3 regions of the Bacillus sp. CIS52 genome follow, and region 1 is predicted to be linked to each of the others. Evidence: riboswitches for the same ligand, from Rfam matches in the RefSeq annotation. Region 1 holds a riboswitch; each other region holds the start of a gene.

Region 1 (3,273 bases):
AGCGTGAACCGTAAGACTGCACCCATGCATATTTCGTAAAGGCGAACCCGGCCAGTTTTTCACCGAAGTATTCGACCATGTCCGTCCGTTCAAATTCTCCGTGAACGAGCACGTCTAAGCCGATTTCTTCCTGAATCTCAACCCAGCGCTTCGTTTCCGCATTAATAAACGCTTGATACTGTTCATCCGTCCAATCTTTTTTCCGCCATTTTTGCCGTGCGCTCCGCACTTCTGCAGATTGGGGGAAGCTTCCGATCGTCGTCGTCGGCAGAAGGGGAAGACCGAGTGATTCATTTTGCAGCGCCAAACGTTCTTCAAAGCTTGCAGGGCGGGAGAAATCTTTTTCTGTCAGCTGATTCAATTCTTCTTTTTGAGCTGAGTTCGCCCCTGTTGCGAATGCTTTCAAAGCTTTAAGTGCCGCTTTTGACTCTTCGATCTGCTCACTGACAGCCGCTTTGCCGGACAGAAGCCCTTCTTTTAAGACGCCGAGTTCCGCCAGTTTTTCTTTAGCGTATGACAGGCCGTTCAGCAAATCCTTTTCAAGATGCTCGTCAGGGTGTTTCGCCACCGGCACGTGCAGAAGGCTGCTTGAAGGCTGAATCCATAACTCCTCAACATCAGCGTGGCTGAGGATATCCAAAGCCGCATCAAGGCGTTCTTCAACATCGATTTTCCAAATGTTTCGGCCGTCGATCACACCGGCTGCCAGCACTTTATCTTTCGGGAAGCCGTACTTTTTCAATTGCTCAAGGTTTCTGCCTTTATCATGCACGAAATCAAGCCCGATTCCTTGTACAGGATACGAAACGAGTTCTTCATATGCATCAACCGAATCGAAGTATGTCTGCAGGAGGACATTCAGCCCTGAAAGCTCTTTTGCAATAGATTCATAGAGTTCTTTTGCGGCGCGGACATCTTCAGCAGAGGCTGTCACAAGGGCTGGCTCATCAATCTGAACCCATTTGACGCCTTCTGCTTCAAGCTCTTTCAGCAGCTGCACATAAAGAGGAACAAGGCGCTTTTGAATCGCTTTCGCCTCTGATTCTTCGTATCCTTTCGCAAGCGTGACGAATGTGTACGGACCGACGATGACAGGTTTCGTTTCCGCTCCGAATTCTTCTTTGATCCGGCGGTAGTCGTCAAGCTGTTTGTTTCTCGTCAGACGGAATTCAATGCTTTCGTCATATTCAGGAACGATGTAATGGTAGTTGGTATTGAACCATTTTGTCATTTCACTGGAAACGGCGTCTTTAACACCGCGGGCAATCGCGAAATATGTATCAACGGGATCTGTGATACTGCGGAATCTTTCCGGAATCCAGTTAAAGCTGACAGCTGTATCAAGCACATGGTCATAATGAGTAAAATCAGAGACCGGCACGATGTCGATATTTTGGTCAAGCTGTGTTTTGACAGCCGATAAGAATAAACCGTCAAGCTCTTTAAGAAACGTTTCTTTATCAGTGTTTCCTTTCCAATAAGCCTCAAGCGCTTTTTTCCATTCTCTGTTCAAGCCGATTCTCGGAAAACCGAGATTTGAAGTTTTGATTGTAGTCATTAAGTCTCCTCCTTTAAGTGAGATGTAACAAAAAAGCCTCTTTCTCATGAGAGAAAGAGGCTTTAACATCAAAATTTAAGCCTCTCTTATCTCTCAGATCACGTCTGATGGAATTAGCACCGTGCCTTAGGAGACTATCGTCTCGGCGCAAAAATCACGCGCCCCATTTCACAATGGAATTACGGTCGGTTGCTGTTGGGGTCAAAAGGCCAATCCCTCGCCCAACTCTCGATAAGAGAAAATATTTCAATTTTTTTGAAAAGTTACATCATTTGTTGGTTATCTTATCAGCTTATTCAGATCACTGTCAATAGAAAATCTCACATTTTAAAAATTGGTGATTTTGACAAGCGGATCAATCATTATATGAAAAAAATATCAGAAAGACAGCAGCTGTGCCTGTTCGGCTCTTTCCAGGAGCACATCAGGCGCGTCTAAATACAGAAACCCGTTCCCGGCCAATGTTTTGGAGATGTTCAAAGGAAGAGTACGCCGCACAAGCTGGGCATAAATTTCGGCTTCAGAAAGCGTCCGCTGAAACGAGTCCTGTTCAAGCCCTTTTATTAAGGCCAGCGCTCCGCTCACGTGCGGGGCGGCCATTGAAGTGCCCGTCAGCTTCCCGTATTTATGGTTGGGAAGGGTGGAGAGAATGTTTTCTCCGGGCGCCACGAGGTCAATTTCTTTATTTGCGTTTGAAAATTCTGACGATTTACGGGCGATTGAGACTGATCCGACGGCAATCACTTCGTTGTAAGCGGCCGGATACGACAGTTCTTCTGTCCGCTCGTCTCCGTCACCTTCATTTCCTGCTGCGCAAACGACCAGTACACCGCTTTTTACCGCATTTGAGACGGCTTCTTTCAGTTCAGGCACATCGTTCGGTCCGCCGAGTGACATGGAAATAATGTCCGCCTTTTGTTCAACGGCGTAGTTGATGCCGTTAATGATCCATTCGTATTTGCCGCTGCCGTTTTGACCGCCGAGAACTTTAACGATTAAAAGGCTCGCTTCCGGCGCAACACCTGAAATTCCGCCGTTTGAATCATTGGCGGCAATCGTTCCGGAAACATGTGTCCCGTGGCCGTTGTAATCGGAAATCGCGTCTTCTTTGCCTTCGTCATCATCGGTAAAGTTTTTTCCGCCGATAACCCGGTCTTTCAAATCAGGATGATTAATGTCGCAGCCTGTATCAAGCACCGCGATTTTAATATCCTTTCCTTTAAACCCTTTTGCCCACAATTCTGGCGCCTTAATCACTTTAATACCCTCAGGAAGCTCGTTCACATCCATGATCTGCTCATCCGTGACATAAGGAATCAACCGCATTTCACCATTCATAAAAAAGCCCTCCTTTTTTATGCTTGCGAGTGGATTCAAGGGTGTTGCTACTATTTTATGGCAGATTATGCCGTTCGGAAAGAGTCATTTGAAGCATTTTCATAAAAAAGGCGCAATCTATTGCACTAAATAATTTCAAATAATTGGATGGTTCAACGGCTTTTATTTTGATTCGGCATCAGCTGACGCTATAATTGGAAATGGGAAAGGAGAAGAGGTATGAAGATAAATGAAGCATTGTACGACTATTTTTCCGAACGGGTGGATCAAATTGCGAAAGAATGGATTGAAACGATGGAAGATTCGGATCCGAATTCGATTTACTCTTTGACAAATCCCGTCATCATAGAAGAGCTGATGGAGCAAGATAAAGAATT
Region 2 (3,273 bases), 120 kb from region 1:
GATCGTTTCTTCAAGCGCTGTTCTTGTCGGTGTGCCGGAGCGGCTGTAATCATATGTCCCGAATTCTTCAAAGGAAGACTGATGAAATGTGGAAGCATGCTGAATCGGCACGCTGACGGCTCCTGTAGCTCCGTCAGTTTTAAATGGATTGTGCACGAGCTGGGTTTCCAGCGTCCAATTTTGATTACTCATATGACACGGCCCCCTCTTTTACTTGCTGTAATGCCTGCTTTACATCCCGCTTCAAGTCTTCTGCATGTTCAATTCCCACTGAAAATCTCAGCAGGCGGTTGCAGACGCCGTTTGCGATACGGATATCTTCCGGAATGTCCATGTGCGTCTGTGTCGCGGGGTATGTAATAAAGCTTTCCACCCCGCCGAGACTTTCTGCAAAACAGATCGTTTTCAGCGCCTTTAAAAACGGATTGACCCATTCCTCTTTTTGCAGCCGGAAAGAAAGCATTCCGCCTTTTCCGGGATATAACACGTCGGCGATTTCTTCTTCCTGTTCTAAAAATTCTGCAAGTTCACGGGCGTTTTCTTCATGACGCTGCATTCTGAGCCCGAGTGTTTTCATCCCTCTCATTAAAAGCCACGAATCAAATGGCGGGAGAACGGCTCCGATCGCATTTTGGTGATTAAACATGATGTCGCCGAGCTCTTCATCCTTTACGACAGCAAGACCGGCAAGGAGATCATTGTGCCCGCCTAAATATTTTGTGGCGCTGTGAATGACGATATCGGCTCCCAGTTCAAGCGGGCGCTGGATGACCGGGGTATAAAACGTATTATCGACAATCAAGAGCAGGCCGGCTTCTTTCGTAATCCGGGCGATTTTTTCAATGTCCGCCTCCTGCATTAACGGGTTTGTCGGCGTTTCAACAAATACCGCTTTCGTGTTTTCCGTTAATTTGGAGCGTAAACAGTCTTCATCGCTGAAATCATCGTAAATAAAGCTTAAGCCGTATTTTCTCCATTCATTTTCAAACAAACGGTATGTGCCTCCGTATAAATCGGAGGATACAATCAATTCATCCCCGCTTTTAAATAAAGCCATAATCGTTTGAATGGCTGCCATTCCCGAGCTGAAAGCAAAGCCTCTCGCACCGTTTTCCAACACGGCGATAGCGTCTTCAACGAGCTGGCGTGTCGGGTTTTTCGTGCGCACGTAATCAAAACCTGTAGATTCTCCTATTCCTCTATGCCGGTAAGCGGTGGACAGATAAATCGGCGGACTGACCGTTCCTGTTGCTTCTTCGCTTCTATTTCCAATTTGGGCTAATTTTGTTTCAACATGCTGCGTCATCAGTAAGCACCATCCTTTTCAAAAATAAAAAAGCTCCCTCTTCATAAGAAGAAGGAGCTTTTCTCTTCCTCTTATCTTCCAAGCATGTGAATCGCTTGCTGGATTTAGCACCTTGGCACTTTGCCTTCCCGCGGCAAAGCAAACCGGTTGCTGAGGTTTCAAAGGGCCAGTCCCTCCACCTCTCGTGATAAGAATATTGTTTTGTATTTTCTGATTGTTCTATATTAACGCACTATAAAATGGATTTCAACAACTTTTTAATTTTCTGAACTCTCGCAAGAAGTGCATCTGAAGAAAGAAATTTCTAATAATTCATGGTACAATAGGGAAAAACCATCAAGACAAGAAGCGGCCTGGAGGAATGCGAAGTGGCACCGAAAACCGGAATCATTCATGAGAAAAAACTTTTCTCTCATGAGCTTGAAGAAGAAATGACCGTTTTGGTCTACCTGCCCAACACTTACTCCCCTCTGTATAAATATCATACGGTCATCGCCCAGGACGGCCATGATTATTTCAGATTAGGGAGGATCGGGCGGCAGGCGGAAGAGCTCATGTCAAAAGGGGAAATTGACCGCTGCATCATTATCGGCGTCCCATATAAAAATGTGCGGGAGCGAAGAAACACATACCATCCCGAAGGCTCTAAGTTCGCCTCATATAAACGGTTTATCGCAAATGAGCTCGTTCCTTTTATCGACAAAGAATATCCGACTTATCAAGTCGGATACGGCCGCACCATGATCGGGGATTCCCTCGGCGGAACCGTCTCGCTCATGACGGCGATTGACTATCCGAACATGTTTGGAAACGTCATCATGCAGTCTCCGTATGTTGACGGGCACGTGCTGGATGCCGTCCGGCAGTCGGAGGATCTCAAACAGATATCCGTTTATCATCAAATCGGAGAAAAAGAAACCGATGTCCACACGACGGACGGCCAGGTGCTTGATTTCACCGCGCCGAACGAAGAGCTCAAACAGCTGCTGGAAAGCAAACAGTCTGAATACACGTATGAAACCTTTGACGGGGATCATAAATGGACATACTGGCAGCCGCTCATCACGCCGGCGCTGAAAAAAATGCTGTAACCATTCATTAAGGAGGGAACTTTCATGAAATACGGTATTGTTTTATTTCCATCAAAAAAATTACAGGATCTCGCAAATTCGTACCGGAAACGCTACGACCCGAGCTACGCGCTCATACCGCCGCATCTGACGGTAAGAGATCCGTTTGAAGCGACAGAACAGGAAATCGAGCAGATCGTATCACAGCTGAGACAGACGGCGAAAGAGTCGCACCCGCTCGTTCTGAAGATCACAAAATACAGCTCGTTTTCTCCTGTGAATAATGTGATATATATGAAAGCGGAGCCGACGGAGGAATTAAAAACTCTGAGTGAGAAATGCTACTCAGGAGCATTGTCCGGTAAGCCGGAATACAGCTTCGTTCCGCATGTCACGGTCGGCCAGAAGCTGTCGTCAGATGAACATTCCGACGTACTCGGACAGCTGAAAATGCAGGACATTTCCCACGAAGAAGTCATCGACCGTTTTCACCTGCTCTATCAGCTGGATAACGGCTCATGGACTGTGTACGAAACATTTTTATTAGGCGGAGGAGAATAACTGTTTGGAAGCCATCGTTGCAAAAACTGAAAAACATCTGAATGACGCTTTTTTCGTCAGAAAAGAGGTCTTTGTGAAAGAGCAGCACGTTCCGGAAGAAGAGGAAATTGATCAATTCGAAGACGCGTCAGAGCATATAGTCATATATGACGGCGGCCAGCCGGTCGGAGCCGGCAGATGGCGCTTGAAAGACGGGCGCGGAAAATTAGAGCGCATCTGCGTGATGAAAAGCCACCGCTCTCTCGGTGTCGGAGCAATCATTATGCAGGCGCTTGAAAAAGCGGCGGCCGCCCAGGGCGCCGGCAGCTTTATCTTACATGCGCAGACGCAGGCGGT
Region 3 (3,273 bases), 230 kb from region 1:
ATCTTTTTCTGTGAAAAATCCTTCAATCGGGCTGTAGGCACCGATTCCGATCAGCTCTAAATCAGCAAACGAAATCAAATCCAGCTCAATTTCTTTTTGGACGGATGTAAGATCATACTGCTCATTCACCCGATTAACTAATGTTCCTCCGTGCGGTGCTAGACTCATAGTACATTTTCCTCCCAGTTAACAGATAAATAAACTCAGATTAATAGTTAAATGCCCCCGCCTTGTTCATGGACAGAGCGCTTCTCTTTTCGGATGGCTTTCATCAGACTGGCGGCTCCGCCAGCTGCCAAAAGCACGCTGGCCATCATAAAGATGGAATAGTAATCTCCTTTTAACAGCAGAGAGACAAGCAGATACGAAATCGACAGTGACAAAAACGGTGAAACGACCCATACTTTGAGCATCGTTTTCACGACTTCTTTATGAAAAACGTTCGGCCCGTTTTTGGCCATTCCGATACCGATGATTGATGATGATGTCACCTGCGCCAAAGGAACCGGCAGACCGAACACGGAACTGATAATGACAAGCCCGGCCCCGGTTCCGGAAAGCAGTATGCCTTCGCCGGCGGAAAATCTCGTAATCTTTTTCCCGTTGGTTTCAAGCACTCTGCGTCCTAAAAGCAGAGCGCCGAGAGCAACAAAGATGCCTCCGTACAGCGTCCCTTTGGACACGCTGAGCACGCCGGCGGCAACTAAAGGCCCTACCGCATTTGCGACGTTGTTCATTCCGGCTGAAAAAGCTTCCCAAAACCCCGCAATAAGCAGGACAATCCCCAAAACCTTCTGTTTCCGGCTCGAAATGACTCGAATATTCAGAGAACTGGATACCTTCGATACGAGAAACGTGAAACAGAACGCGACAAACGGAACGAGCACCCAAAAAATCACGATGACCAAAAGATGCTGCAGAAACAATACTTTGTACGCGACTCCGACCCCGACAATCGCCCCGACGGTGACCTCGCTCGTCGACAGCGGAATGCCGAGCACATTCGCCGTGAATAACGATAACGCCGCAGCTCCGATAATAATGCAGACAATGGTGAGCGTAATGGTCTGTTCGGGAATGATTCCGCCGCTGATCGTCTTAACGACTTCTCCGCCGCCGATAACCGCCCCTGACAGGACGCCAGCCGCGCAGATGATCAGCGCATACGTTTTCTTTTTAACGGCGCCGGACCCGTAAGCGACTCCCATTGAAGCCGCGGCTCCGCTGGCTCCGATATTCATGGCGAAAAACAGGCAGAATAAAATAGCGGCTAATTCCATTGTGCAGCTCCTTTATTCATGCAGTCCGCATTCTGTTTTCGCCATTCCGTTCCATCTGCCGCTCCGCAAGTCTTCTGCGGTAAACGCAGGTGAAGTGCACGGTTCACAGCCGATGCTCGGATAGCCCTGATCATGAAGAATGTTGTAATCCAGCTCATGCTTGGATGTATATCTCCAGATGTCTTTCCACGTCCAGTGGATCAGCGGGCATACTTTAATGGAATGAAACTTATCGTCTTTATTCAGGAAATTCGTATTCGCCCGGCTCGGCCCTTGATCGCGTCGGAGGCCGGACAGCCATGCCGGACGCCCGGCAAGCGCTTCTCTTAACGGCAGAATTTTTCTGATGAAGCAGCACTGGTTCGGTTCTCTTTCCCACAGTTTATCTCCATGAGCCTCGGCCTGTTCCTCAAGAGTAAGGCTGGGCTTTTTCAGGATGATGTTCAGTCCCGGGTAACGTTCTTTCACTTTTTCGATCGTTTCATATGTTTCTTTAAAGTGAAGTCCTGTATCGAGAAACACGATTTCCGCGTCTTTTTTCACTTTAGAAATTAAATCGATCAGGACGATTCCCTCAATCCCGAAGCTGCACGCGTAAACAAGCTGGTCTCCGTAGTGGCCGTATGCCCATTTTAAAACGGACAGCGCGCCTTTATAGGAATCGTCTTCCGGAAATGTAATCGCCGGTTCCTCCCATGTGTCATACGTTAGCATTTTTTCTTTCCTCCTCCCGGAGACAATCAAACAGCTGTTGTTTTCTGCCGGTTGTCTTATCCCTCAATCTTTTTTCATATAAAAAACTTTCAATCCAGCGGAATGAAAGACAGTGACCCGTTATAGCCCTTATCTTCAAAATGCTGTGCATTTTTCTGGATGCGGCACCTTGCATGATACGCAGGTTGCCGGGCGTCATCGGTCCAGTCCCTCAGCCGCTCTTGATAAGCTTTTTAGATTTGTACTAAATTTTAGCACAATTCTAACAGAAGTCAACCCGAGTTTTTTGATAGGAATAATAAAACAGGCCCTGAGGCCTGTTTTTATTGTCATTATTTTTTAAACCAATCTTTTGACTCGGGATTCTGTTTCCATGATCTCAGTTTCTCAATGTCATCTGAATGTATCGTTCCGTTTTCAAGCGCTACTTCAATCAGCGTGTCATAATCTGTTAACGAGTAGTACGGCAGACCCGCTTTTTTAAAGGCTTCTCTTGCTTTCGGCAGTCCGTATGTAAAAATTGAAAGGACGCCGAGAACTTCCGCGCCCTCTCTTTGAAGGGCCGCCGCAGCTTCAAGCACGCTGCCACCGGTAGAAATCAAGTCTTCAATCACGACTGTTTTTTGTCCTTTTTTAACGGCGCCTTCAATTTGATTTCCTTTGCCGTGCGCTTTCGGTTTGCTTCTGACGTAGCACATCGGAGCGCCTGTACGGTCTGCGAGAAGCGCAGCATGCGGAATGCCTGCCGTTGCAGTGCCCGCGATCATCTCCGCCTCGGGGAAATGCTCTTTCAGCAGTCTGCCGAGCCCGTCCGCCACATCATTTCTCACTTTTGGATACGACAATGTCAGACGGTTGTCACAATAGATCGGCGATAAAATGCCGCTCGCCCACGTAAACGGCTCATTCGGGCGTAAAAAGACAGCTTCAATGTGTAATAGATGTTTTGCGATAGCCTGTTTCATCGGCGAACGCCCTCCCATTCCAGTTTAATGGCTTCATATGCTTTAACGGGGTTTTCCGCTTTTGTAATTGAACGGCCCACGACAATGGCAGACGAACCGTTTTCTTTCGCAAATGACGGAGTCGCCGTCCGGACTTGATCATCAGCGGCGTCATTGGCCGTGCGGATGCCCGGCGTGACTGTCAGAAATGACGGCCGGACCGCTTCATAAATGGCTTTTGTTTCATGAACCGAACATACCACGCCGTCCAGCCCGCACTCTTCAGCCATTTTGCCGTAATGCACAACCGTTTCTGACAGCGGCTTTTGCAGCAG

The links. Region 1 has a riboswitch for S-adenosylmethionine ahead of metE (5-methyltetrahydropteroyltriglutamate--homocysteine S-methyltransferase). Riboswitches for the same ligand answer to the same signal wherever they lie in the genome.
Region 2: another riboswitch for S-adenosylmethionine. It lies ahead of ACH32G_RS03355 (methionine biosynthesis PLP-dependent protein); the one in region 1 lies ahead of metE (5-methyltetrahydropteroyltriglutamate--homocysteine S-methyltransferase).
Region 3: another riboswitch for S-adenosylmethionine. It lies ahead of ACH32G_RS01520 (phosphoadenylyl-sulfate reductase); the one in region 1 lies ahead of metE (5-methyltetrahydropteroyltriglutamate--homocysteine S-methyltransferase).

Annotation. Positions count from the first base shown of each region.
Region 1 is NZ_JBIUFR010000001.1:645,541-648,813, reverse strand. It holds gene metE (5-methyltetrahydropteroyltriglutamate--homocysteine S-methyltransferase) at 1-1,558, opposite strand, end outside; SAM riboswitch class I at 1,642-1,796, opposite strand; gene ACH32G_RS02695 (S8 family peptidase) at 1,937-2,896, opposite strand; gene ACH32G_RS02690 (STAS domain-containing protein) at 3,116-3,273, shown strand, end outside.
Region 2 is NZ_JBIUFR010000001.1:761,400-764,672, forward strand. It holds gene metC (cystathionine beta-lyase) at 1-192, opposite strand, end outside; gene ACH32G_RS03355 (methionine biosynthesis PLP-dependent protein) at 185-1,306, opposite strand; SAM riboswitch class I at 1,375-1,500, opposite strand; gene ACH32G_RS03360 (esterase family protein) at 1,675-2,397, shown strand; gene ACH32G_RS03365 (YjcG family protein) at 2,422-2,937, shown strand; gene ACH32G_RS03370 (GNAT family N-acetyltransferase) at 2,942-3,273, shown strand, end outside.
Region 3 is NZ_JBIUFR010000001.1:415,167-418,439, forward strand. It holds gene sat (sulfate adenylyltransferase) at 1-168, opposite strand, end outside; gene ACH32G_RS01515 (inorganic phosphate transporter) at 216-1,280, opposite strand; gene ACH32G_RS01520 (phosphoadenylyl-sulfate reductase) at 1,293-1,994, opposite strand; SAM riboswitch class I at 2,121-2,225, opposite strand; gene pyrE (orotate phosphoribosyltransferase) at 2,327-2,959, opposite strand; gene pyrF (orotidine-5'-phosphate decarboxylase) at 2,956-3,273, opposite strand, start outside.